DNA from 4 places in the Mesorhizobium sp. M1A.F.Ca.ET.072.01.1.1 genome. Region 2 is predicted to be linked to each of the others. Evidence: predicted binding sites of a transcription regulator. Region 2 holds the regulator's gene; each other region holds the start of a gene.
What was found. The regulator LexA, encoded in region 2, represses DNA repair genes until DNA is damaged. The targets are predictions, from matches to a motif close to TGTTCNNNNTGTGTTCNG.
Positions count from the first base shown of each region.

Region 1: the regulator LexA is predicted to act here: its motif matches at 2,220-2,237, upstream of parE (DNA topoisomerase IV subunit B).
Region 3: the regulator LexA is predicted to act here: its motif matches at 3,764-3,781, upstream of EOA32_RS30015 (YifB family Mg chelatase-like AAA ATPase).
Region 4: the regulator LexA is predicted to act here: its motif matches at 4,379-4,396, upstream of EOA32_RS02880 (metallopeptidase family protein).

Region 1 is NZ_RZSF01000052.1:15,088-20,553, forward strand. It holds gene EOA32_RS10525 (FUSC family protein) at 1-56, opposite strand, end outside; gene parE (DNA topoisomerase IV subunit B) at 100-2,154, opposite strand; gene cpaB (Flp pilus assembly protein CpaB) at 2,409-3,347, shown strand; gene EOA32_RS10540 (type II and III secretion system protein family protein) at 3,429-4,823, shown strand; gene EOA32_RS10545 (hypothetical protein) at 4,828-5,103, shown strand; gene EOA32_RS10550 (response regulator/pilus assembly protein) at 5,117-5,466, shown strand, end outside.
Region 2 is NZ_RZSF01000054.1:16,537-22,002, reverse strand. It holds gene EOA32_RS10810 (ComEC/Rec2 family competence protein) at 1-1,136, shown strand, start outside; gene lexA (transcriptional repressor LexA) at 1,130-1,864, opposite strand; gene glp (gephyrin-like molybdotransferase Glp) at 1,980-3,185, opposite strand; gene moaC (cyclic pyranopterin monophosphate synthase MoaC) at 3,187-3,666, opposite strand; gene trpC (indole-3-glycerol phosphate synthase TrpC) at 3,669-4,484, opposite strand; gene trpD (anthranilate phosphoribosyltransferase) at 4,486-5,466, opposite strand, start outside.
Region 3 is NZ_RZSF01000318.1:1,498-6,963, forward strand. It holds gene EOA32_RS29995 (EAL domain-containing protein) at 1-1,096, opposite strand, end outside; gene EOA32_RS30000 (glycosyltransferase family 2 protein) at 1,337-2,347, shown strand; gene EOA32_RS30005 (GtrA family protein) at 2,347-2,721, shown strand; gene gshB (glutathione synthase) at 2,789-3,730, shown strand; gene EOA32_RS30015 (YifB family Mg chelatase-like AAA ATPase) at 3,878-5,407, shown strand; partial or broken gene EOA32_RS30020 (malate synthase G) at 5,432-5,466, opposite strand, start outside.
Region 4 is NZ_RZSF01000010.1:15,695-21,160, forward strand. It holds gene EOA32_RS02855 (HAMP domain-containing sensor histidine kinase) at 1-1,405, opposite strand, end outside; gene EOA32_RS02860 (response regulator transcription factor) at 1,393-2,091, opposite strand; gene EOA32_RS02870 (CoA ester lyase) at 2,629-3,510, shown strand; gene EOA32_RS02875 (DUF1737 domain-containing protein) at 3,566-3,772, shown strand; gene EOA32_RS02880 (metallopeptidase family protein) at 3,798-4,235, opposite strand; gene EOA32_RS39590 (hypothetical protein) at 4,419-5,466, shown strand, end outside; gene EOA32_RS02890 (DUF6504 family protein) at 5,458-5,466, shown strand, end outside.

The DNA.
Region 1 (5,466 bases), on a different contig from region 2:
TGGGTCAGCTCACTTAACGGTGTCCCGGCTAGATCCTTCAGCCGCGTCCAGGTCACATGCAAGTCTCCGTCCCGGAGCCTGTTATGGACCAGTCCGCGTTCAGATATCCAGCACGTCGGCCTCGGCGAATTCGGCACGTTCCTGGATGAAGCGGAAGCGGGCCTCGGGCTTGGTGCCCATCAGCGCGTCGACGGCATCCTTGGTCGCCTGCTCGGCATCGATCACGTCGACCCTGAGAAGCGTGCGCTTCCTCGGGTCCATCGTGGTTTCCTTGAGCTGCGAGGCCATCATCTCGCCAAGGCCCTTGAAGCGGCCGATCTCGACCTTGCCGCGCCCGGTGAATTCGGTGCGCAGCAATTCGTCCTTGTGCGCGTCGTCACGTGCATAGGCCACCTTACCGCCCTGACGGATCGAATAGAGCGGCGGCACGGCCATATAGAGATGGCCACCTCGGATCAGGTTAGGCATCTCCTGGAAGAAGAAGGTGATCAAAAGCGAAGCGATATGCGCGCCGTCAACGTCGGCGTCGGTCATGATGATCACGCGGTCGTAGCGCAGGTCCTCGTCGCGATATTTCGAGCGCGTGCCGCAGCCGAGCGCCTGAACCAGGTCGGAAATCTGCTGGTTGGCGGCAAGCTTGTCGTTGCCGGCGCTGGCGACGTTGAGGATCTTGCCGCGCAGCGGCAGCACCGCCTGGCTGGCGCGGTCGCGCGCCTGCTTGGCCGAGCCTCCGGCCGAGTCGCCCTCGACGATGAAGATCTCGGCGCCGGCCGCGGCATTCTGGGTACAGTCGGCGAGCTTGCCCGGCAGGCGCAGCTTGCGTACGGCGCTCTTGCGCGAGACTTCCTTTTCCTGACGCCGGCGCACACGCTCATCGGCGCGCGCGATCACCCATTCGAGAAGCTTCGAGGCTTCCTGCGGGTTGTCGGCCAGCCAGTGGTCGAACGGGTCGCGGATGGCGGTTTCGACGATGCGCATCGCCTCGATGGTGGCCAGCCTGTCCTTGGTCTGGCCAACGAATTCCGGCTCTCGGATGAAGACCGACAGCATGCCGGCGGCCGAGATCATGACGTCCTCGGTGGTGACGATCGAGGCGCGCTTGTTGCCGATGAGATCGGCATATGCGCGAAGCCCGCGCGTCAGCACGTTGCGGAAGCCCGCCTCATGCGTGCCGCCCTCGGGAGTGGGAATCGTGTTGCAGTAGGAGTTGAGAAAGCCGTCGCCGCCGAACCAGGTCACCGCCCACTCCAGCGAGCCGTGGCCGCCCTGCTTGTCGCTTTTGCCTGCGAAGACTTCGCGCGTGACCTGGAATTCGTCGCCGAGGGTGGCCTTGAGGTAGTCCTTCAGGCCGCCCGGGAAATGGAACTCGGCTTTGGCCGGGGTTTGATCCTTTTCCTTGATCAGCGAGGGATCGCAGGTCCAGCGGATCTCGACGCCGCCGAACAGATAGGCCTTCGAGCGAGTCATGCGGTAGAGCCGGGCCGGCTCGAAGGCGGCGCCCTTGCCGAAGATCTGCTCGTCGGGATGGAAGCGGGTCCTGGTGCCGCGGCGGTTGTGCACCTCGCCGAGGTGCTCCAGCCCGCTCACCGGAACGCCGCGCGAGAAGCGCTGGCGATAGAGCTGGCGACCGCGCGCGACCTCGACCTCGAGGTGATCGGACAGCGCGTTGACGACGGATACGCCGACGCCGTGCAGACCGCCGGAAGTCTCATAGACCTTGGAGTCGAACTTGCCGCCCGAATGCAGCGTCGTCATGATGACTTCGAGCGCCGGCTTCTTGAACTTCGGATGCGGATCGATCGGAATGCCGCGGCCATTGTCGGTGACGGTAAGAAATCCGTCCGCCGAAAGCTCGACGTCGATGAAGGTCGCGTGGCCGGCCACCGCCTCGTCCATCGAATTATCGATGACCTCGGCGAAGAGGTGATGCATCGCCTTGTCGTCGGTGCCGCCGACATACATGCCTGGGCGACGGCGCACCGGCTCCAGCCCCTCAAGCACCTCGATGTCGGCGGCGCTGTAGCTCTCGCTGCCGTCGCGGGCGGCGGCCGAGCGCTTCGCGGCCTGCACCAGCGGATCGGCCGGCCGCGAGGGCGCGCGTACTTGCTGGGGCTGCTTTTCCGGGTTGCCGAAAAGATCGCTGGTGTCGTCCATGCTAGCCATTAAGTCCAGTACTGCGAATCACTCCTCGATACTGCCACGCTTTTGGCGGGCGAACGAGTTCCTGTTCCGTTCAGGGATCAAACTGTCTCTTATTCCAAAACCATTCGATAACCAAGCCGCCGGAAATAGGGCGGGCTCCACCCCTTTGGATTCCTGATTCTTTAACATTAACGCCTAGCGTGAGCCTCAACGACAAAAGACCACGGGGCGTCAGGGGTTTCGTTGTGAAGGGCAGGGCCATAACCATGATCGGCATCGCAGCCGTTTTCGGCGCGATCTCGATCTTTGCCGCGGACTTCTGGGTCAAAAGCCAGGCGAGGGCCCAGTCCGAGCAAAAGACGGCATCGATCGTGGTGCCGCACGAGCCCAAAGTCGAGTTCAAGACCATCGTCGTGGCGAATGCGCCGCTACGCTACGGCATGCAGCTCGACCGGTCGCAACTCACCGAAATTCCGTGGCCGCAGGATTCTCTGCCGCAAGGCGCCTTCCCGACAATCGACAAGCTGCTGGCAGAAGGCAGCCGCGTTGTGCTGTCGCCGATCGAAGTCAACGAGCCGGTGCTGCTCGCCAAACTGTCGGGACCGAACGGCCGCGCCACACTTTCCAACATGCTGTCTCCGGGCATGCGGGCCGTCACCATCCGCACCGACGAGATCGCCGGCGTCGGCGGTTTCATCACGCCGGGCGACCGGGTCGACGTCGTGCTGACGCGCGATGCCGGCGAAATCCAGGAAGTGTCCAAGAACGCGCAAGGGGCAGCCGGCTCGACGGTCACGTCCGAAATCGTCGTGTCCGACGCCAAGGTGCTTTCGGTCGGGCAGGGCGCGGACGAGCGCAAGACCGAGCCGCAGGTCGCCAATTCCGTGACCCTCGAGGTCACGAACGAAGGGGCGCAGAAGGTAGCGCTCGCCCGCACCGTCGGCTCCTTGTCGCTGTCTTTGCGGTCCGCCGCCGATGCCAGCGCCAGCGGCAACGGACTTACCACCATCTCGTCCTTCGGCGGCTCGGTTGCCGCGGGCGCCGAGGCAAGCGCCGCCTCGCTGGTCAAGGCGGTGGCGAAGGAGCCGGAAGAGCCGAAGTTCAAGACGGTGATCGTGTCGCGCGGCACGAAGGTGGAGGAATATAAGGTTCCCTCCAAGCCCGCCGACGGAGACGTCGTTCCTTCCAACGAACAAGAACAATAGCCGGTGGGGACCGGCGGGAACGGGACAATGCATGTGCTGAACAAAGAACGGACCACGAGAGGGCTGCGCCTTCTGCGTGCTATGGTGGCGGGCGCCTTTCTGGCAGCCGCCGGAATGCTGGCCTTTGGGGCGCCGGCCCAGGCAAACAACGACGTCGTATACGTCTCGGCGACCAAGAACGCCTCGATCAAAGTCGCCAAGGGCAAGCCCAAGACGATCATGACGAACGCGGCCTTCTATCAGATCGTCATCGGCGATCCGGAGATCGCCAACGTCAATCCGCTGACCGACAAGTCCTTCTATGTGCTGGGCAACAATCTCGGCACCACCGGCATCGCGCTGTTCGATCAGAACAAGCAGCTCGTCGGCACCATCGACATCGAGGTGACGCTGGACACCGACCAACTGGCCAACACCATCCGCGCCAGCGTGCCGGATGCCAAGATCAAGGTCGGTTCGGCCAACGGCCGCGTGGTGCTTTCGGGCGAGGCGGAAGACGCGGTCGCGGCCGACAAGGCGAGCAAGATCGCGTCGCGCTTCTCCGGCAATGAGGAAGTGATCAACTCGGTCAACATCTCGTCCTCGCAGCAGGTTCAGCTCAATGTCCGTTTCGTCGAGATCAACCGGCAGGCGGGACAGGATCTCGGCGCCAAATACGGGGCCAATTTTGCCTTCGGCGTCGGCGGTCGCGACGTCATCATCGACCCGGGCACCGTGCCAACCGCCGGGACCGGCGAGATCATCGGCCGGTTGCTTTCCAACGGGGTTTCGATCGACATCGCCATCAAGGCGCTGGAAGAGCGCGGTCTCGCCCGGCGACTGGCCGAGCCGAACCTGATCGCCCGCTCGGGCCAGACCGCGAGCTTCCTTGCCGGCGGCGAGTTCCCGATCCCGGTGTCCGAGGACAACGGCAAGATCAGCGTCAGCTACAAGAAATACGGCGTCGGTCTGGATTTCACGCCGACCGTGCTCAAGGGTGGACTGGTCAGCCTCGATATCGCGCCGGAAGTTTCGTCGATCGATCCCTCCGCGTCGATCGAAGTCAGCAGCGGCATTTCCATTCCTGCCTTTATCGTGCGTCGCGCCAAGACGTCGGTCGACTTGAAAAACGGCCAGAGCTTCATGATCGCGGGCCTTCTGCAGTCGCAGAACGACATCACCACGTCGCGCCTGCCAGGGCTCGGCAAGCTGCCGGTTCTCGGTCCGCTTTTCTCCTCGAAATCCTATCAGCGGCGCGAGACCGATCTGGTGATCATCGTCACGCCCTACCTGGTCAAACCGGTTGACCCGTCGAAGAAGATGGTCGAGCCCACCGACGGAACGCGGCCGCCAAGCAATGCCGACTACTTCCTGAACAACACCGAGGAAGTCGACGCTTCCGCTCCCAAGCGCCCCTTGGCGCTGGCCGACGGCAGCGGGGCCCGTCCGGTGGCGGCGACCACGTCGGGCCATTTCCTCGATCTGCCGAAGGACTGAAGCCATGCGTCTGGCTCCTTGCATCGCTCTGCTGCTCGCCGGCGCGCTCTCCGGCTGCACCAGCGACGACTATGTGCGCACCGAAGGCGTGTCTCCGGCCGCCGGCAATGCGCAGGCGTCCAACACGGCCATGCAGATGGTCGATCCCTGGCAGTACGGCGTCCAGAACACCAGGCTTCTGGTGCCGGCTCCAAGCATGAGCTCCACGGCCACTGCCGCGGGCGCGAAGGGCGGCGCGGCGCCGGCTTCAACGACATCGGTATCAACGACAGCAGACTGATGGGCTGACGACCATGGCATCGGGCACCAAGACCAAGAAGATCCTGCTCGTTTCGACCGACCGGGCGTTTTCGCAGGACACGCGGACGGCTTTCGCTGCATCCGAGGTCATCGAGCTTTTGACGGTCGAGAAAAGCGTCAACGAACTGCGCGGCGAGGTCCAGGAGACCGATTTCGGCGCCGTCATTGTCGACATGGACGCGGCCAAGCTCGAAGAGATCGAGTCGCTGCAGCGCATCATGCGCCGGATCGAAGGCCGCGTGCCCGTGGTCGTCGTCACGCAGGAATTCAATGCGGCGGCGGTGCGCATCCTGGTTCAGCTCCAAGTCGCCGACTTCCTGGTGAAGCCGATCACCACCGCCGA
Region 2 (5,466 bases):
TGGTTGGCCCGAGCTTTCAGATGTCGTTCGCGGCAACCGCCGCTCTTGTCGGCGCCTATGCCGGCTGGTCCGACTACCGCGCCGGCAAGGTGAGAGCGCCGCCGGCAAAGCGTTCGTTCCTGCGGTTCATGTCGCATAAACTGGCAGTCGGAGCAGGTGGCGCCGCAATGACGTCGATCATTGCCGGAAGTGCCACAGCGCTGTTTGCCATCTGGCATTTCCAGCGCGTCTCGCCGCTCAGCCTGCTGGCCAATCTCGCGATCATGCCGATCGTCACGGTCGTGATGTTTCTCGCCGTCGCCAGCGCGGTCATGATGCCGTTCGGCTTCGACGGGCCCTTCCTCTATTTGATGGGCAAGGGCCTGACGGCGATGATCGCGATCTCGGCGTGGCTTTCGGAGTGGTCGCCGGTCGATGCCGTGGGCCTGATCTCGATCCATTCGGTGCTGCTGGCGACGATCGCGCTCGTCATCGCCACGATGGCGACTACCTGGCTGAGGCTGGCCGCAATTCCTTTGGCAGTCGCGGCCGTCATGATCATCCCGCAGGTGCGCACGCCGGACCTGCTGATCTCGGAGGACGCGCATCTGGTGGCGATGCCGATCGGCGGCGGCGAACTCGCCGTCAATCGTGCCCGCTCCAACGAGTTCACCACCGATAACTGGAAACGCGCGCTCAAGGCCGAAACGATCGTGCCGCCGGAGACATTCGCCAAGGGCACGCTGGACATAGCCGATCCCGTCGACTTGCCGCCTGGATCGCCCTTTTACTGCACGGGCGATCTCTGCATTGGCCGGCATCCATCGGGCGCGATCGTCGCGCTCGCCGAGAACCGCGAAGCTTCCCGACCTGCCTGCGACTTTGCAGACCTCATCGTCATCAACGACGCCACGGCCTACAATCCCTGCCGCGATCCACGTATCCTCGTCGTCACCAAGCGGCAGCTCGCGCGCGACGGCAGTGCCGCCGTCTTCTTCGATCCGCAATCGGCGACGGCGCGAGCATCCATTCAATACGCCGTCGAAAAACCGTACCGCCCTTGGCACGAACAGCGGCGCTACTCGCGTGAGGCGAGGGGGTTAGCGCCTTACAAGAAGCCCGAGAAGCCGGAAGCCAAGCCGCAGCCCCCTCAGTAGCGGCGGATGAGCCCCACCAGCTTGCCTTGAACCTTGACGCGATCGGGACCAAAGATGCGGGTCTCATAGGCCGGATTGGCAGCCTCGAGCGCGATGGAGGCGCCCTTGCGGCGGAAGCGCTTCAGCGTCGCCTCCTCGTCGTCGACCAGCGCCACGACGATCTCCCCGGGGCTCGCAGTGCTGGCGTTGCGGATGATGACCGTATCACCATCGAAGATGCCGGCCTCGATCATCGAGTCGCCTTTGACCTCGAGCGCGTAGTGCTCGCCGCCCGCGATCATGTCCGGCGGCACTGTGATCGAATGCGTCTGGTGCTGGATGGCGTCGATCGGCACGCCGGCGGCAATGCGACCCATCACCGGGATGGAGACGGCTGAAACGGCGTCGTCGTCATTGCTGGGCGTCGGCGTGCGGGCGGGCGCCGCCGGTTTGATCTGGCGGCCGAGATTGCCTTGGCCACCCTGGATGACGCTCGGCGAGAATTTCTTCGCCGCATTGAGGCCGGGCGCGATCGAGTCAGGCAGGCGCAACACTTCGAGGGCACGCGCCCGGTTCGGCAGCCGGCGAATGAAACCGCGCTCCTCCAGCGCCGTGATCAGGCGGTGGATGCCCGATTTCGAGGCAAGGTCGAGCGCTTCCTTCATCTCGTCGAAAGACGGCGGAATGCCACTTTCCTTGAGCCGTTCATGGATGAACATCAGCAGTTCATGTTGTTTGCGCGTCAGCATGGCGGCCCCCATGGGTTCTGAAACCAGAATCGAAAAACAAACCCAGAACAAACACTATCTGTTCCAGTTGTGTTCCGCAACCGTTTAAAGTTTAGTGAATGTGTTGACGTTTTGTTCAGCGTAACATCAGAACGCTGCACTCCTCGCCGGCTTCAGCCGCCGGTGCGAAGGGTGGGCGCACGATCAGGCCATTGGCATCGGCGAGCAACCTCAACATCGAGGAATCCTGGATGCCGAACGGTGTTGCGATCAACGCCCCCGCATCTTCGCGGACCACGGCGCGCACATAGTCCTGCCTGAGATCGTTGGCGTGCATTGCGACGCCTAACCGGGCCGTGCGGATTTCCTGCCGGCAGGACCGGCCGCCCAGCCGCGCCAGAAGCGGCTTCAGGAACAGCTGCGAGCAGACCAGGCTTGCGACCGGATTGCCGGGCAGGCCGATGCAGCGAATGTCGCCGAGCCGGCCAAACATCAGCGGCTTGCCGGGACGCATGGCGATCTTCCAGAAGTCAAGCTGCATGCCTTCGCCGGTCAGCACGTCATGGATCAAGTCGTGGTCGCCGACGGAGGCGCCGCCAAGCGTGACGATGACGTCGGCGCCGGCCTTGACCGCCTTCTTGACCAGGGCCGCAATCGCGTCCTTGCGGTCGGCGGCGATGCCGAGGTCGAGCGCGCGCGCGCCGACCGACTGGGCCGTAGCTGTGACGCCATAGGCATTCGACGAGATGATCTGGTCGGGGCCGAGCGCGCTGCCCGGCGGCAGCAATTCGTCGCCGGTGGCGATGATGGCGAGCAGCGGCTGCCGCACCACGTTGAGACTCGGATGGTTGGCCGATGCCGCCAGCGAAAGCGCCGCCGGATCGAGCTGGCGGCCTTTTTCGAGGAGCAGGTCGCCCTCGCAGAAGTCGAGGCCGCGGCGACGGACGTTTCGTCCCTCCGCGGTCGGCTCGGTCACTTCGATGCCGCCGCCGCCGAGATCGCGGACATTCTCCTGGATAACGATGGTATCGGCGCCTTCGGGGAGCGGCGCGCCGGTGAAGATGCGCACGGCCTCGCCCTTGCCGACAGAGCCGGTGAAGCCACGCCCGGCGGGGGCCATGCCGATCACGGAGAGCCGGGCCGGCGCCGAGGCTACGTCGGCGGCCCGTACGGCGTAGCCGTCCATCGCCGACGCATTGAAGGGCGGCTGGGTGCGCAGAGCCACCACGGGGTCGGCCAGGACCCGGCCGGCCGCGTCGGCCAGCGGCACGCTTTCGCCTGGCAGCGCGGTCGCGCCGTCCAACAGGCGTTGGAGCGCCTCGGCGACCGGAAGCAAAGCCATGCTAAGGACCTGCCTTGTAGTCGCCCGACTTGCCGCCGGTCTTCTCGACCAGCCTGATGCCGGAAATTGCCATGGCGCGGTCCGCTGCCTTGGCCATGTCGTAGATGGTGAGGCAGGCAACCGACGCCGCGGTCAGCGCCTCCATTTCGACCCCGGTCTTGCCGGTAACCCTGGCAAGCGCGGTGACCCTCAGGCCGGGAAGCGCGTGATCGGGCTCGATCTCGACGGCAACCTTGGTCAGAAGGAGGGGATGGCAAAGCGGGATGAGCTCATGCGTCTTCTTGGCCGCCATGATGCCGGCGAGGCGCGCCGTGCCAAGCACGTCGCCTTTCTTGGCGTCGCCGGCCAGGATCATCTCCAGCGTTTCCGGCTGCATGGTGACATACCCTTCGGCGATGGCCGTGCGCGTCGTCTCGGCCTTGCCGCCGACATCGACCATGTTGGCTTCGCCCTTGGCGCCGAGATGCGTAAGCGCAGGCATCCTCAAACGGCCTCGGCCGGCGCCTTGCCCGTCAGCAGAAGGGCGGTCGCGGCGGCCACGTCGGGCTGCCGCATCAGGCTTTCGCCAACCAGGAAGGTGCCGATCTTGCTCTTTTCCAGCCGGCGGCAGTCCTGATGGGTGAGGATGCCGCTCTCGCTGACCAGCAGCCGGTCGGCCGGGACCATGGCGGCAAGCCGCTCGGAAACGTCGAGACTGGTTTCGAAGGTTCTCAAATCGCGGTTGTTGATGCCGATCAGCCGCGACGAGAGGCGAAGCGCGCGTTCCATCTCCTGTCCGTCATGCACCTCGACCAGCGCGTCCATGCCGAGATCGAAGGCCGTGGCTTCCAATTCACTGGCCAAGGCGTCGTCGACGCTCGCCATGATGATGAGGATCGCGTCCGCGCCCCAGGCGCGGGCTTCATGAACCTGATACGGGTCGAAGAGGAAATCCTTGCGCAGGGCGGGCAGGCTAACGGCGGCGCGCGCTGCGGTCAGAAAGCCGGGCGCGCCCTGGAAGGACGGTGCGTCGGTCAGCACCGAAAGACAGGCAGCACCGCCTTGCTGGTAGGCCCTGGCGAGCGCCGGCGGGTCGAAGTCGGCGCGGATCAAGCCCCTGGAAGGGCTGGCCTTCTTGATCTCCGCAATCAGCGCGAAGCCGCCGGCCTTCCGCTTGGCCTCAAGCGCCGCAAGGAAGCTGCGCGGGGGTTCCGCATCCTTGGCCTTCGCCTTGACCTCGGCAAGCGGCGCGCTGAGCTTCGCGGCGGCGATCTCATCGCGCTTGTAGGCTTCGATCTTGCGCAGGATATCGGACAAAATTCTAACCGTTCGAAATCTCGATGAGCTTGTCGAGCACCGCCAGCGCCCGGCCGCTGTCGATGGCCTGCGCTGCTGCCTCGATGCCATCGCCGAGCGTCGTTGCCTTGCCGGCCACCACCAGCCCGGCGCCGGCATTCATCAGCACGGTATCGCGATAAGCGCCGGCAGCGCCGCCCAGCATATCGCGCAATGCCCTGGCGTTGTAGGCCGCTTCGCCGCCGCGCAGGTCTTCCTTGTTATGCCGCTTCAGTCCGACTGCTTCCGGAGTGAGGGTAAACGTGCGGATCTCGCCGCCGGCGAGCTCTGCGACCTGCGTCTCGCCCGTGGTGGTGATCTCGTCATAACCGTCGCCGTGCACGACCCAGGCATGATCGGTGCCCAGCGCCTTCAGCGTCTCAGCTACCGGCATGATCCATTCGGGCAGGAAGACGCCAACCATCTGCCGGCCGACGCCGGCTGGATTCGACAGCGGCCCGAGCAGATTGAAGATAGTGCGCGTGCCGAGCTCGCCCCGGACAGGACCGACATGCTTCATCGCCGGATGATGCGCTGGCGCGAACATGAAGCCGACGCCGGCCTCCTGGATGCAGCGGCCGATCGTGTCCGGTGCGATGTCGACCTTGACGCCGAGCGCCATCAGCACATCCGCCGCGCCGGTCAGCGAGGACAGGCCGCGATTGCCGTGCTTGGCCACCGGGACACCCGCGGCGGCGATGACGAATGCCGATCCGGTCGAAATGTTGACCGAATGCGAATTGTCGCCGCCGGTGCCGACGATGTCGATGGCGCCGCGCGGGGCTTCGACGCGGAGCATCTTGGCGCGCATCGTGGCGACCGCGCCGGAGATCTCGCTCACGGCCTCGCCGCGCACGCGCAGCGCCATCAGGAAGCCACCGATCTGCCCCGGCGTCGCGTCGCCCGACATGATGATGTCGAAGGCCTCGCGCGCTTCCTCGAAGGAGAGCGCGGTGCCGGTCGCGAC
Region 3 (5,466 bases), on a different contig from region 2:
GATCGATCTTCAGCTTGTCGAAATGGAATTCGCGCAGGCGCCCGAGCGAGGACTGGCCGGTGCCGAAATCGTCGAGCGAGACGCGGATGCCGACGCGGCGCAGATCCTCGACGATCTTCTCGGCCGAAGCCGGGTCGGTCATCAGGCCGGTTTCGGTGATCTCGATCTCCAGCCGGCGCGGATCGAAGCCGGTGCGGTCGAGGATCGCCAGGATATGCAGGCCGGTGTTCTGGTCGACAAGCTGCGAGGGCGACAGGTTGAAGGACAAAAACAGGTCCTTCGGCCAGTTGCGCGCCGCCTCGGTCGCCTTGCGCAGCACCAGCTGCGACAGTGGGCCGATGATGCCGCGCTCCTCGGCGATGGGAATGAACACGCTCGGCGGCACCATGCCGAGATCGCGGTCGGTCCAGCGAGCCAGCGTCTCGAAGCCGATGGTGCGGCGACTGGTGAGGTCGACGATCGGCTGGAAATGCGGCTCGACCTCGCCGGCCGAGACGGCGCGGCGCAGTGCCTGCTCGATGCGGGTGACGCGCTTGGCGGCCTCCTCCATCTCGCGTGTGTAGACGACGACGCGGCCGCGGCCCGAGCGCTTGGCGTGGTAGAGCGCGGTCTCGGCCTTGTTGATCAGGATCTCTGTGGTCTCGTCGCCGGAATAAAACAGCGAGCAGCCGACCGAAGCCGACAATCTGGCGGTGCGCTCGCCGACATCATAGGGCGCCGACAGGATCTCGATCAGCATGCGCGATTTTTCGGCGGCCTGCTCCTCGCTGAACACCATCGGGTAGAGGAAGGCGAACTCGTCGGCGCCGATGCGACAGACGGTCGAATAGCCATCCATCGAGGCACGCAAGCGCATAGCCACCTGGATCAGGATGTCGTCGCCGGCCTTGTGGCCGAACAGGTCGTTGATGGGTTTGAAGCCATCGAGATCGAGAATGCCGACGGTGAAGGGCGCGGGATCGTCGGCGCGGTCGCTGATCAGGCGATCGACCTTGTCGTAAAAGCGACGATGGTTGCCAAGTCCGGTCAGCGGATCGGTGAAGGCCAGATCCGCGTTTTCCCTGCCTGGCTGCCCGGTGCCAAACGTCGTTTGCATCATGTTCCTGTTCTGACGGGGGAATTTGTGACCAGACTGGCAGCAAAGCGTTTAGGAAAGGTATCGGAAAATCGATTTTCTGAAGATGCGGAAAAGGGTCTTGGCGCCACGCCTGGCGGTCCAGGGTCTTTGGCGGTGGAGGCTTAAACCGGGCATTAACAGCTTCAATAAATAGTAAAGCGGCCCGGAGACGCCGGCTTGGCGCGGCTGGTCGGCTGGGCTCGGGCACCGGAGACAGGCATGCCGCACGAGGTCCGCAACGAGCCGGCGATCGCCGTGCTCCTGCCCTGCTACAATGAGGAGCTGACGATCGGTGAGGTCGTGCGGCGCTTCCGCGAGACGCTGCCCTCCGCGAGGATCTATGTCTACGACAACAATTCGAAGGACCTGACCGCGCTCAGGGCCCGCGCGGCCGGCGCGGTCGTCGTGCGCGAACCGCGCCAGGGCAAGGGCAATGTCGTGCGCCGCATGTTCGCCGACATCGACGCCGACATCTATGTGATGGCGGACGGCGACTGCACCTACGCGCCGGAAGATGCGCCGCAGCTGATCAACACGCTTTTGACCGAGCGCTCGGACATGGTGGTGGGCACCCGGCGCGGCGTCACCGACGACGCCGGCCGCTCCGGCCACGCCTTCGGCAACCGCATCTTCAACCGGCTCTACAAGGGCCTGTTCGGCGCCGATTTCACCGATATCTTTTCCGGCTACCGGGTCTTTTCGCGGCGCTTCGTCAAGAGCTTCCCGGCGGTTTCCGGCGGCTTCGAGATCGAGACCGAGATGTCGGTCCATGCCTCGCAGCTCAAGCTGCCGGTGAACGAGATGGCGCTCGACTACGGCCGCCGCCCGGAAGGCTCATCGTCGAAGCTGTCGACTTTCCGCGACGGCGCCAGGATCCTATGGATGTTCGCCATGCTGGTGAAGGAGACGCAGCCGCTGCGTTTCTTCGGCACGTTTGCCCTGTTCTTCCTGGCGGCCAGCATCGGGCTGATGATCCCGGTGCTGATCGAGTTCGCCGAGACAGGACTTGTTCCGCGCATGCCGACCTGGGTGCTGTCCGTTGGCCTGCTCCTCTTGTCCATGCTGGCGATGGTCACCGGGCTGATCCTCGATTCGGTGTCGCGCGGCCGGGCCGAACAGAAGCGCATCTTCTATCTTTCCATCCCTGCCGGCCGCATCGAGCGACGCGCGGGCTTCAACGGCGAGGCCTCCCGGAAGAGGGAGCCGGGCAAGCCCTCGCGAGCCGCGTGATGGTCCGGCTTGGCCGCTTCGTGCTTGCCGGCGGCATCGGCTTCGTTGCCGATGCGGCCGCGCTCTGGCTGCTGCTTTCCGTCACGCCGCTCGGGCCGCTGGCCGCGCGCGTGCTGTCGATCGGCTTCGCGCTCACCGTCACCTGGCAGATCAACCGGCATCTGACCTTTGCGCCGTCGAGCCGAGGCATCGCGCAGGAGGGCGCGCGCTACGGCGGCGTCGGCGTCGCCACCAGCATCGTCAATTATCTCATCTATTGTGCCCTTCTGTTCGCGCTGCCCTCCCTGGCGCCGCTGGCAGCGCTGACGGTCGCCTCGCTGGTCGCGATGGCGCTGTCCTTCGTCGGCTATTCCCGGCTGGTCTTCGACCGATAATCTCTGGCCGATTGGCAGAAGCCGCCGATTTCCCTATATCGGCGACAGAGATTGCCGGAGACCCGAGATGCCGTTGAAAATCGCCGTCCAGATGGACCATGTCTCGACGGTGTCGATCGCCGGCGACACCACGTTCGCGCTGTCGCTGGAAGCGCAGCGGCGCGGCCACCAGCTTTTCCACTACACGCCCGACCGGCTGTCGATGCGGGGCGGCAAGGTGTTCGCGCGCGCCGAGGAGATGCAGGTGCGCGACGAGAAGGGCAGCCATTATTCGCTGGGCGAGCCGGTGCGCACCGATCTGTCGGAGATGGACGTGGTGCTGCTGAGGCAGGACCCGCCCTTCGACATGAACTACATCACCACAACCCACATTCTGGAACGCATCCATCCGAAGACGCTGGTGGTCAACAACCCGGCCTGGGTGCGCAACAGCCCGGAAAAGATCTTCGTCACCGAATTCCCGGACCTGATGCCGGAAACGCTGATCACCAAGGACCCGCAGGAGGTGGCCGCCTTCCGCAAGGAGTTCGGCGACATCATCGTCAAGCCGCTCTACGGCAATGGCGGGGCGGGCATCTTCCATCTGCACGAGGCCGACCGCAACCTTGCCTCGCTGCTCGAAATGTTCGGCCAGCTGTTCCGCGAGCCCTATATCGTGCAGCGCTATCTCAAGGACGTGCGCAAGGGCGACAAGCGCATCATCCTGATCGACGGCGAGCCGGTGGGCGCCATCAACCGCGTGCCGGCCGAGCACGATTCGCGCTCCAACATGCATGTAGGCGGCCGCGCCGAGAAGACCGAGCTCACGGAGCGCGAACGCGAGATCTGCGCCCGCATCGGGCCAGCGCTCAGGGAACGCGGCTTCATCCTCGTCGGCATCGATGTCATCGGCGACTACATGACCGAGATCAACGTCACCTCGCCGACCGGCGTGCGCGAGGTGCGGCGCTTCGGCGGCGCGGACATTGCTGCCCTGTTCTGGGACTGCGTGGAAGGAAAGCGGAAGTAGCGCCTCTCAGCTGCCCCGTGGGCGGGACCATTATGTTCCCGTAATGTTCTTGCTTAAGCCGAAAATCTGTGGTTGTCTAAACCAAACCCGCTCGCCGCCTGATCGCAGGACCGGCGAGCGAGCCGGTATCCGGGGGCTTGAGACAAGATGGTAGCGCGGGTTCGCACGGTGGCTTTCCAGGGCATCGAGGCCGTGCCGGTCGATGTCCAGGTGATGATCGCGCCGGGCAAGGTCGGGATGCAGATCGTCGGCCTGCCGGACAAGGCGGTGGCAGAGAGCCGGGAACGCGTGCAGGCCGCGCTTCATGCGTCCGGCCTGTCGATGCCGTCGAAAAAGGTGACGGTGAATCTCGCGCCGGCGGACCTGCCCAAGGAAGGCAGCCACTACGACCTGCCGATCGCGCTCGGATTGATGGCCGCGCTCGGCGCCATTCCTGGCGATATGCTGGCCGGCTATGTCGTGCTCGGCGAATTGTCGCTCGACGGCACCATTGCCGCTGTCGCCGGCGCGCTGCCGGCGGCGATCGGCGCCAACGCCGAAGGGAAAGGGCTGATCTGTCCGTTCGCCTGCGGGCCGGAGGCAGCCTGGGCCGGCAAGGATTTCGATATCCTGGCGCCGCGCAGCCTGATCGCCATCGCCAACCATTTTCGCGGCACCCAGGTGCTGTCGCGTCCCGAGGCAGGCATCCAGGTCGCCGCGCGCGATCTGCCGGACCTTGCCGACATCAAGGGCCAGGAAAGCGCCAAGCGGGCGCTGGAAGTGGCGGCGGCGGGCGGCCACAATCTCCTGATGGTCGGACCGCCGGGCTCGGGCAAGTCGATGCTGGCGCAAAGGCTGCCCTCGATCTTGCCGCCGCTGGCGCCGAAGGAGCTGCTCGAAGTCTCGATGATCGCGTCGGTGGCGGGCGAGCTCGGCGAAGGCAAGCTGACAGACCGACGGCCGTTCCGCGCGCCACATCATTCGGCGTCGATGGCGGCGATGGTGGGCGGCGGCTTGCGCGTGCGGCCGGGCGAAGTGTCGCTTGCGCATCACGGCGTGCTGTTCCTCGACGAGTTCCCGGAATTCACGCCGCAGACGTTGGACGCGCTGCGCCAGCCGCTGGAGACCGGCGACTGCGTGATCGCGCGCGCCAACCACCGCGTCACCTATCCGGCGCGCATCCAGCTGGTGGCGGCGATGAACCCGTGCCGCTGCGGCATGTCGGGCGAGCCCGGCTATCGCTGCCTGCGCGGCGAGCGCTGCCGCACCGAATACCAGGCGCGCATTTCCGGCCCGCTGCTCGACCGCATCGATCTCAGGATCGAAGTGCCGGCAGTCTCGGCAAGCGACCTGATCCGGCCGGACAAGGCCGAGGCCAGTGCCGCTGTGGCGCAGCGCGTGGCGCGCGCCCGGGCCATGCAGCGCGAGCGGCTGGAAAGGCTGGGTGCGGCGGCCACCACCAACGCGCACTGCCCGCCTTCGGTCGTCGAGGCGATCGCCAGGCCCGACGCCGCCGGGCTGACGCTGCTCAAGGACGCCAGCGAAAAGCTCGCCTTCTCGGCGCGAGCCTATCACCGCGTGCTGAAAGTGGCGCGGACGCTCGCCGATCTCGACGCCAGCGAAACCGTCGGCCGCATCCATCTCGCCGAGGCGATCTCCTACCGCATGAGCGCGGAGCGCATGGCGCAGGCGGCGTAAGGTCCCTGGCGCGGATTTCCGGCGCTACCCCGCCCGGTCCTGCGCCTTCAGCTCCAATC
Region 4 (5,466 bases), on a different contig from region 2:
TGGCCGCCGAAATGCCGCCGCCGTCGTCGCCGACATGGAGAGCCACCCTTTCGCCCGCCTTTTCGGCGCCGACCGTCACCTGCTTCGCGCCGTGCCGTGCGGAATTGTCGACGAGGTTGGCGAGCACGATCGCGAGATTCTCGCCCGAGATGCCGAGGCCGATATCGCTGCCCGATTCGACTCGTACCTCCAGCCTGGCGTCGACCGGCAGCAGCGCCAGCGCCGCGCCGATTGTCGTGCTTTCGCCGCTCGGCGCCAGGTTTTCCGCGCGCGCCAGTTCGAGCAGCCGGCGCACCAACAGATTGAGCCGTCCGGCATCGGTGACGATGTTGTTGGAAAAACGCCGTCGCTCGGCCTCGTCCATCGTCCCGCCGGAATCCCTGAGCAGCTCGGCCGCGCCCTGGATCGCCGTCAGCGGCGATTTCAGCTCATGCGAGACATGGGTGGCGAAGGTCTGGATGCTGTCGGAGCGCGCCTGGAGTTTTTGCGCCATGTCGAGGAAGGCGGCCGACAGCGCCGCCATCTCGCGCGTGCCGTGATGGGCGAGCGGCCGCATTGCCTCGCGGTCGCCGGCGGCGATGCGTTTGGTGCGCTCGATCAGCGCATAGATCGGCCGGCTGACGGTGCGGATGAACACCAGCGCGATCAGCAGCGTACCGCCGAGAATCGCGATCGCCGCGAGCGTGACCTTGCCGCGCTCGCCATAGAGATGTTTCACGATGTTGTTCGGCGTCCGCGACATATAGACCACGCCGGCGACCCTGCCGTCGAGCTCGACCGGCAAGGCGACGAAGACGCGCACCTTGGTGCCGCGACTCACCGAATAGAGCGGCGGCGGCGGCTGGTCGGGAATCCGCAGGCGAAGCTCGCTTGCATAGGCGCCTGCGAGCGCCTGCCGCACCTCCTCGACCTCAACGAAAGACTGTCCGACCTCACCGCCGCCGGCAATCACCACGCCATGCGGATCGAGCAGCCGGAAGCCGGCAAGCGTTGTCTTCTGCGCCTCGTCCAGAATGCCGTCGAGCTTTGCGCCTATGGCCGCGAAGTCCGGATCGGCGGTGGCGGGAACGGCCGCGGGTCGCGACGGCATGACATTGTCGGAGGCAAGGTCGAGCTGCGGCTCGATCGGCTGATAGGGGTAATTATTGTCCTTTGCCGGATCCGCCGAGATCGGCGTTCCCAACCGTTCCGGTGCAATGCCGGCCGCGCGCACCGCATCGGCATAGACGGCGGCAATCACCGCGCCCTGTGCGATGAGCTCGCCCTCGGTCTGGCGGATCAGCTGGTTTTCATAGAGCCGGAAGAAGAACAGCCCGACCAGCGGCAGCGCCATCACCACGATCAGGATGGCGACGACCACGGTGGCGAGCCTGGGCCGCCATTTCTCCTTGCTCAGCCACCGCATCGGCCGAGCCGGAAGCCGACGCCATGCACGGTCGCGATCGCATCCGAACAGCCGACCGCCGCCAGCTTGGCGCGGATGTTGCGGATATGGCTGTCGACGGTGCGTTCCGAGACATGGATGTTGGACTGGTAAGCATTGGCCATCACCGCATCGCGGCCAAGCACATGCTGCGGGCGGCCAAGAAAACCTTTCAGAATCGCGAACTCGATCGCTGTTAGGGTGAGCGGCCTGCCTTCAAAGCTCGCCGCATGGCTTGCCGGAACCAGCACCAGCTTGCCATGCGCGAACCGACGGTCGTCAGCGTCTTCCTCCACCACCGCCGGGCGCGCCCGCCGCAGGATGACGTTGACGCGGGCAACCAGCTCGCGTGGGCTGAACGGTTTCGTCACATAGTCGTCGCCGCCCATTTCAAGGCCGAGGATGCGGTCGATTTCTTCATCGCGGGCCGACAGGAACAGCACCGGCACGTCGGAGCGCTGCCGCAGCCTGCGGCAGACCTCCAGCCCGTCCATTTCCGGCATGCCGATGTCCAGCACGATGAGGTCGGGCGCGCGGCGCTCGACCGCTTGCAGCGCGGCGGCGCCGTCAGCGACGGCGGCCGTCTTCATGCCGGCCTTTTCCAGCGCGAAGCAAATGATCTCGCGGATATGCGGATCGTCGTCGGCGACGAGGATGTTGTGCGGCATGGAATCGGCAGCTCGCTGAATACGGTTTTGTCATGACAGGATTAGCAAGCGGGCCGTGCTTGTCGAGAGCGCGCAAAGGCCGCCAGTCGTGAAAGCTGGCGTCAAGACCGAACCGTCCCGAGCGCCGCCGCTCGCATGGCATGCCGCAGCCGTGATCTTGGGATGAAAGGAAGCATGACCGCCGTTATGCGCGGCCTCTGCGGCTCGACCAACCACCAGCCTTCGTTGCGGAGGCGCCGGGGCAGGGACCAGCGGGATCTGTGATGTGTTCGCATGCCGCCTGTTTCGCCGGCGGCTGCGGAAAGCGCGCGGCGGATTGGAGGAGGTTTTCCGCAAGGATTTGCAGATTTCGTGCAGGAGCAAAGTCGTTTCAGGCTGGCGCCGCCCCTCACCTGCCTGCCGGCATCCTCTCCCCGTATAGTGACGGGGAGAGGGGCGCTGCCATCGCCGGCTTCGCTTCGACAATTAGCCAGAACGCAAATGAGTTCTATGGTGCCGCGCCTTGCCTCACTCGTCTCCAGCCTGCATAGATCGGCCATGACCTCTGACACCTACCGCCCGCGCCGCTCGGTGCTCTACGTGCCCGCTTCAAAAGACAAGGCGCTGGCCAAGATCCCCTCGCTCGCCTGCGATACCGTCATCATCGACCTCGAGGATGGCGTGGCGCTGGCCGACAAGGTTTCCGCCCGCCACAAGCTTACCGGCATCCTCGCCGCGCGGCCGGCGCGCCGCTGCGAGATGGTGGTGCGCATCAATCCGCTCGGCAGTGAATGGGGCATCGACGACCTGTTAACCGTCGCCAAGGCAGAGCCCGACGGCATTCTTTTGCCCAAGATCGGCACGCCGCGCGACATCCTCGAGGCCGGCGACCTGCTCGACGACAATTTCGCGCCGGATATCGTTAAACTGTGGGCAATGATCGAGACGCCCAAGGCGCTGCTCAACGTCGGCGCCATCGCCGAGCTTGGCCGCGATCAGGCGTCTCGCCTGGCTTGTTTCGTTGCCGGAACGAACGATCTGGTGAAAGCGACCGGCATTCTGGCAACGCCCGACCGACGCTATCTCACGCCCTGGCTGCTGCAGCTTGTGCTCGCCGCCCGCGCCGGCGGCCTCGACGTGATCGACGGCGTCGCCAACGACTTTCGCGACCTGGACGCCCTGGCGCGGGAATGCGCCGAGGCGGCCGCCATGGGTTTCGACGGCAAATCGCTGATCCACCCCGCCCAGATCGAGCCCGCGAACCGCGCCTTTGCGCCGGCGCCGGAGGCGCTGGCCAGGGCGCGCGCGATCAGGGAGGCGTTCTCACGGCCCGAAAATGCCGGCAAAAGCGTCATTGCGCTGGACGGCCGCATGGTCGAGCGGCTGCATCTGGCGGAAGCCGAGAAACTTCTGGCGAAGGCCGCAATCATCGGCGCATGATGCGCTCGAGCGATTCCAGGAAGATAGACAAGCATTGGTCACGACAGGGTCGAAAATGAAACTCTACCGCTTTCTGTCCGGTCCGGACGATTCCACTTTCTGCCATAAGGTGACTTCGGCCCTGAACAAGGGCTGGCACCTGTTCGGCTCGCCGACCTATGCCTATGACAAGACGACCAAGTCGATGCGCTGCGGCCAGGCCGTGGTGAAGGATGTCGAGGGCCAGGAATATACGCCCGACACCAAGCTCAGCGAGTGGTAGGAAAGGGCGGCAGCCCTCTCAGTCGTCACCCCGCCGCTGCCTGCTCCGCCGCTTCCTCGATCCGCTCCATGTCGTCGTCCGACAGGCCGAAATGGTGGCCGATTTCGTGGATCAGAACGTGGGTGACGATGTCGCCCAGCGTCTCCTCGTTCTCGGCCCAATAGTCGAGGATGGCGCGGCGGTAGAGCGTGATGCGGTTCGGTCCCTCGCCGGTTTGCGGGTTCCAGCGCTCGGCGATGCCGCGCCCCTCGAACAGGCCAAGCAGATCGAAGGGCGTCTCCAGCGACAGGTCGTCCATGATCTCGTCGGTCGGAAAATCGGCGATCTGGATGATGATCTCGCCGGTGAGCTTGCGGAACTCCTCCGGCAGATGGGCGTAGGCCTCCAGCGCCAGAAGTTCCATCTCATCCATCGATGGCGAGAGTTGGTCATGCCAGATGCGGGTCTTGTAGATGCGGGCCATGAGGTTTCCTTTGACCTCGGCATATAGGCTTTCGCGCCGGTCGAGGCAAATGGGCCCGGCTGGCTGGGTCTTGGAAGCTGAAAGCCGAAGGAATAAATTCCTTGCGACTCCGCTTGACTCTTCCAGGCCCCTCTGGAATCTATAAGAACATAACAGGAACAACTACTGCCGGAAGTGAACGTCATGGCGATAAGCGCCGTGGCGCGGGAAACTGTTTTTGCCCTGCGCCGCCAGATCGCGAAGATCGAGGGAACGCTGCCCGAGCGCCTGGAAGCGCCGGCTTCCGGCGCGCCAAAAGCGATTCCAGGAACAGTGCGAAGCGGTTTTCCGTCCGGACTTGCGGAAAAACAAATAGCTGGCGATGCCGCGGGATCGGACGCCACCCCCGAAATCACCATCGTCCGGCGCGGCCTCGCTGTGGCCTCGCCTGCCTTCCTGCACACCGGCATAGAACGCCTCGACACCGCCCTCGGCGGCGGCGTGCCCAAGGCGGCGCTCAGTGAAATCCATGGGTTGGAGACCCGCGATGCCGGCGCCGTCGCCGGCTTTGCGCTGTCGCTCGCCAGCCTGATCCTTAAACAGAAGCAGGGCCTGCCGGTCCTCTGGATCGGAACGGCGGAGATTTTCCGCGAGGCCGGCTTTCCCTATGCCAGGGGCCTCAACGCCTTCTTCGGCATCGAGCCCGAACAATTGCTGTTTTCCGAAGCGCCGAAACTGGTCGACGCGCTGTGGATCGCCGAGGAGGCCGCCCGCATGACGGCCTTCGCCGCCGTCCTCCTCGAGATCCGCGGCAGCCCGCGGCTTCTCGACCTTACCGCGACGCGGCGGCTGCACGCCCGTGCCCAGAGCGCCGGCCGGCCAGTATTTTTGCTGCGTCAGGCCGGCCAGGCCGAGCCCACCGCGGCGCCCGTGCGCCTCATTGTTTCGGCAGCGCCCGCGGCGAGCCGCGAAACGCTCGCCGGCGCGCTGGCCGGCTCGATCGGCCGCCCCGGCTTCACCGTCGATATCGGCAAGAGCCGCACGGCCCTGCCCGGACAATTCACACTGGAGTGGAACCCTGATGAGCACGCTTTTGCCGAAAGAAGGCCCGAGGAAGAGCGGGCAACGAATTCTGTCGCTGTGGTTCCCCTATCTTTGCGCGGAGCGGATCCTGCGCCAGCGTCTGGGGCGGTCCTGGCGTTCCCGGCCCTCGCATCCCCTGCCCCCATCTTACCCACCGCTTGTGATCAGC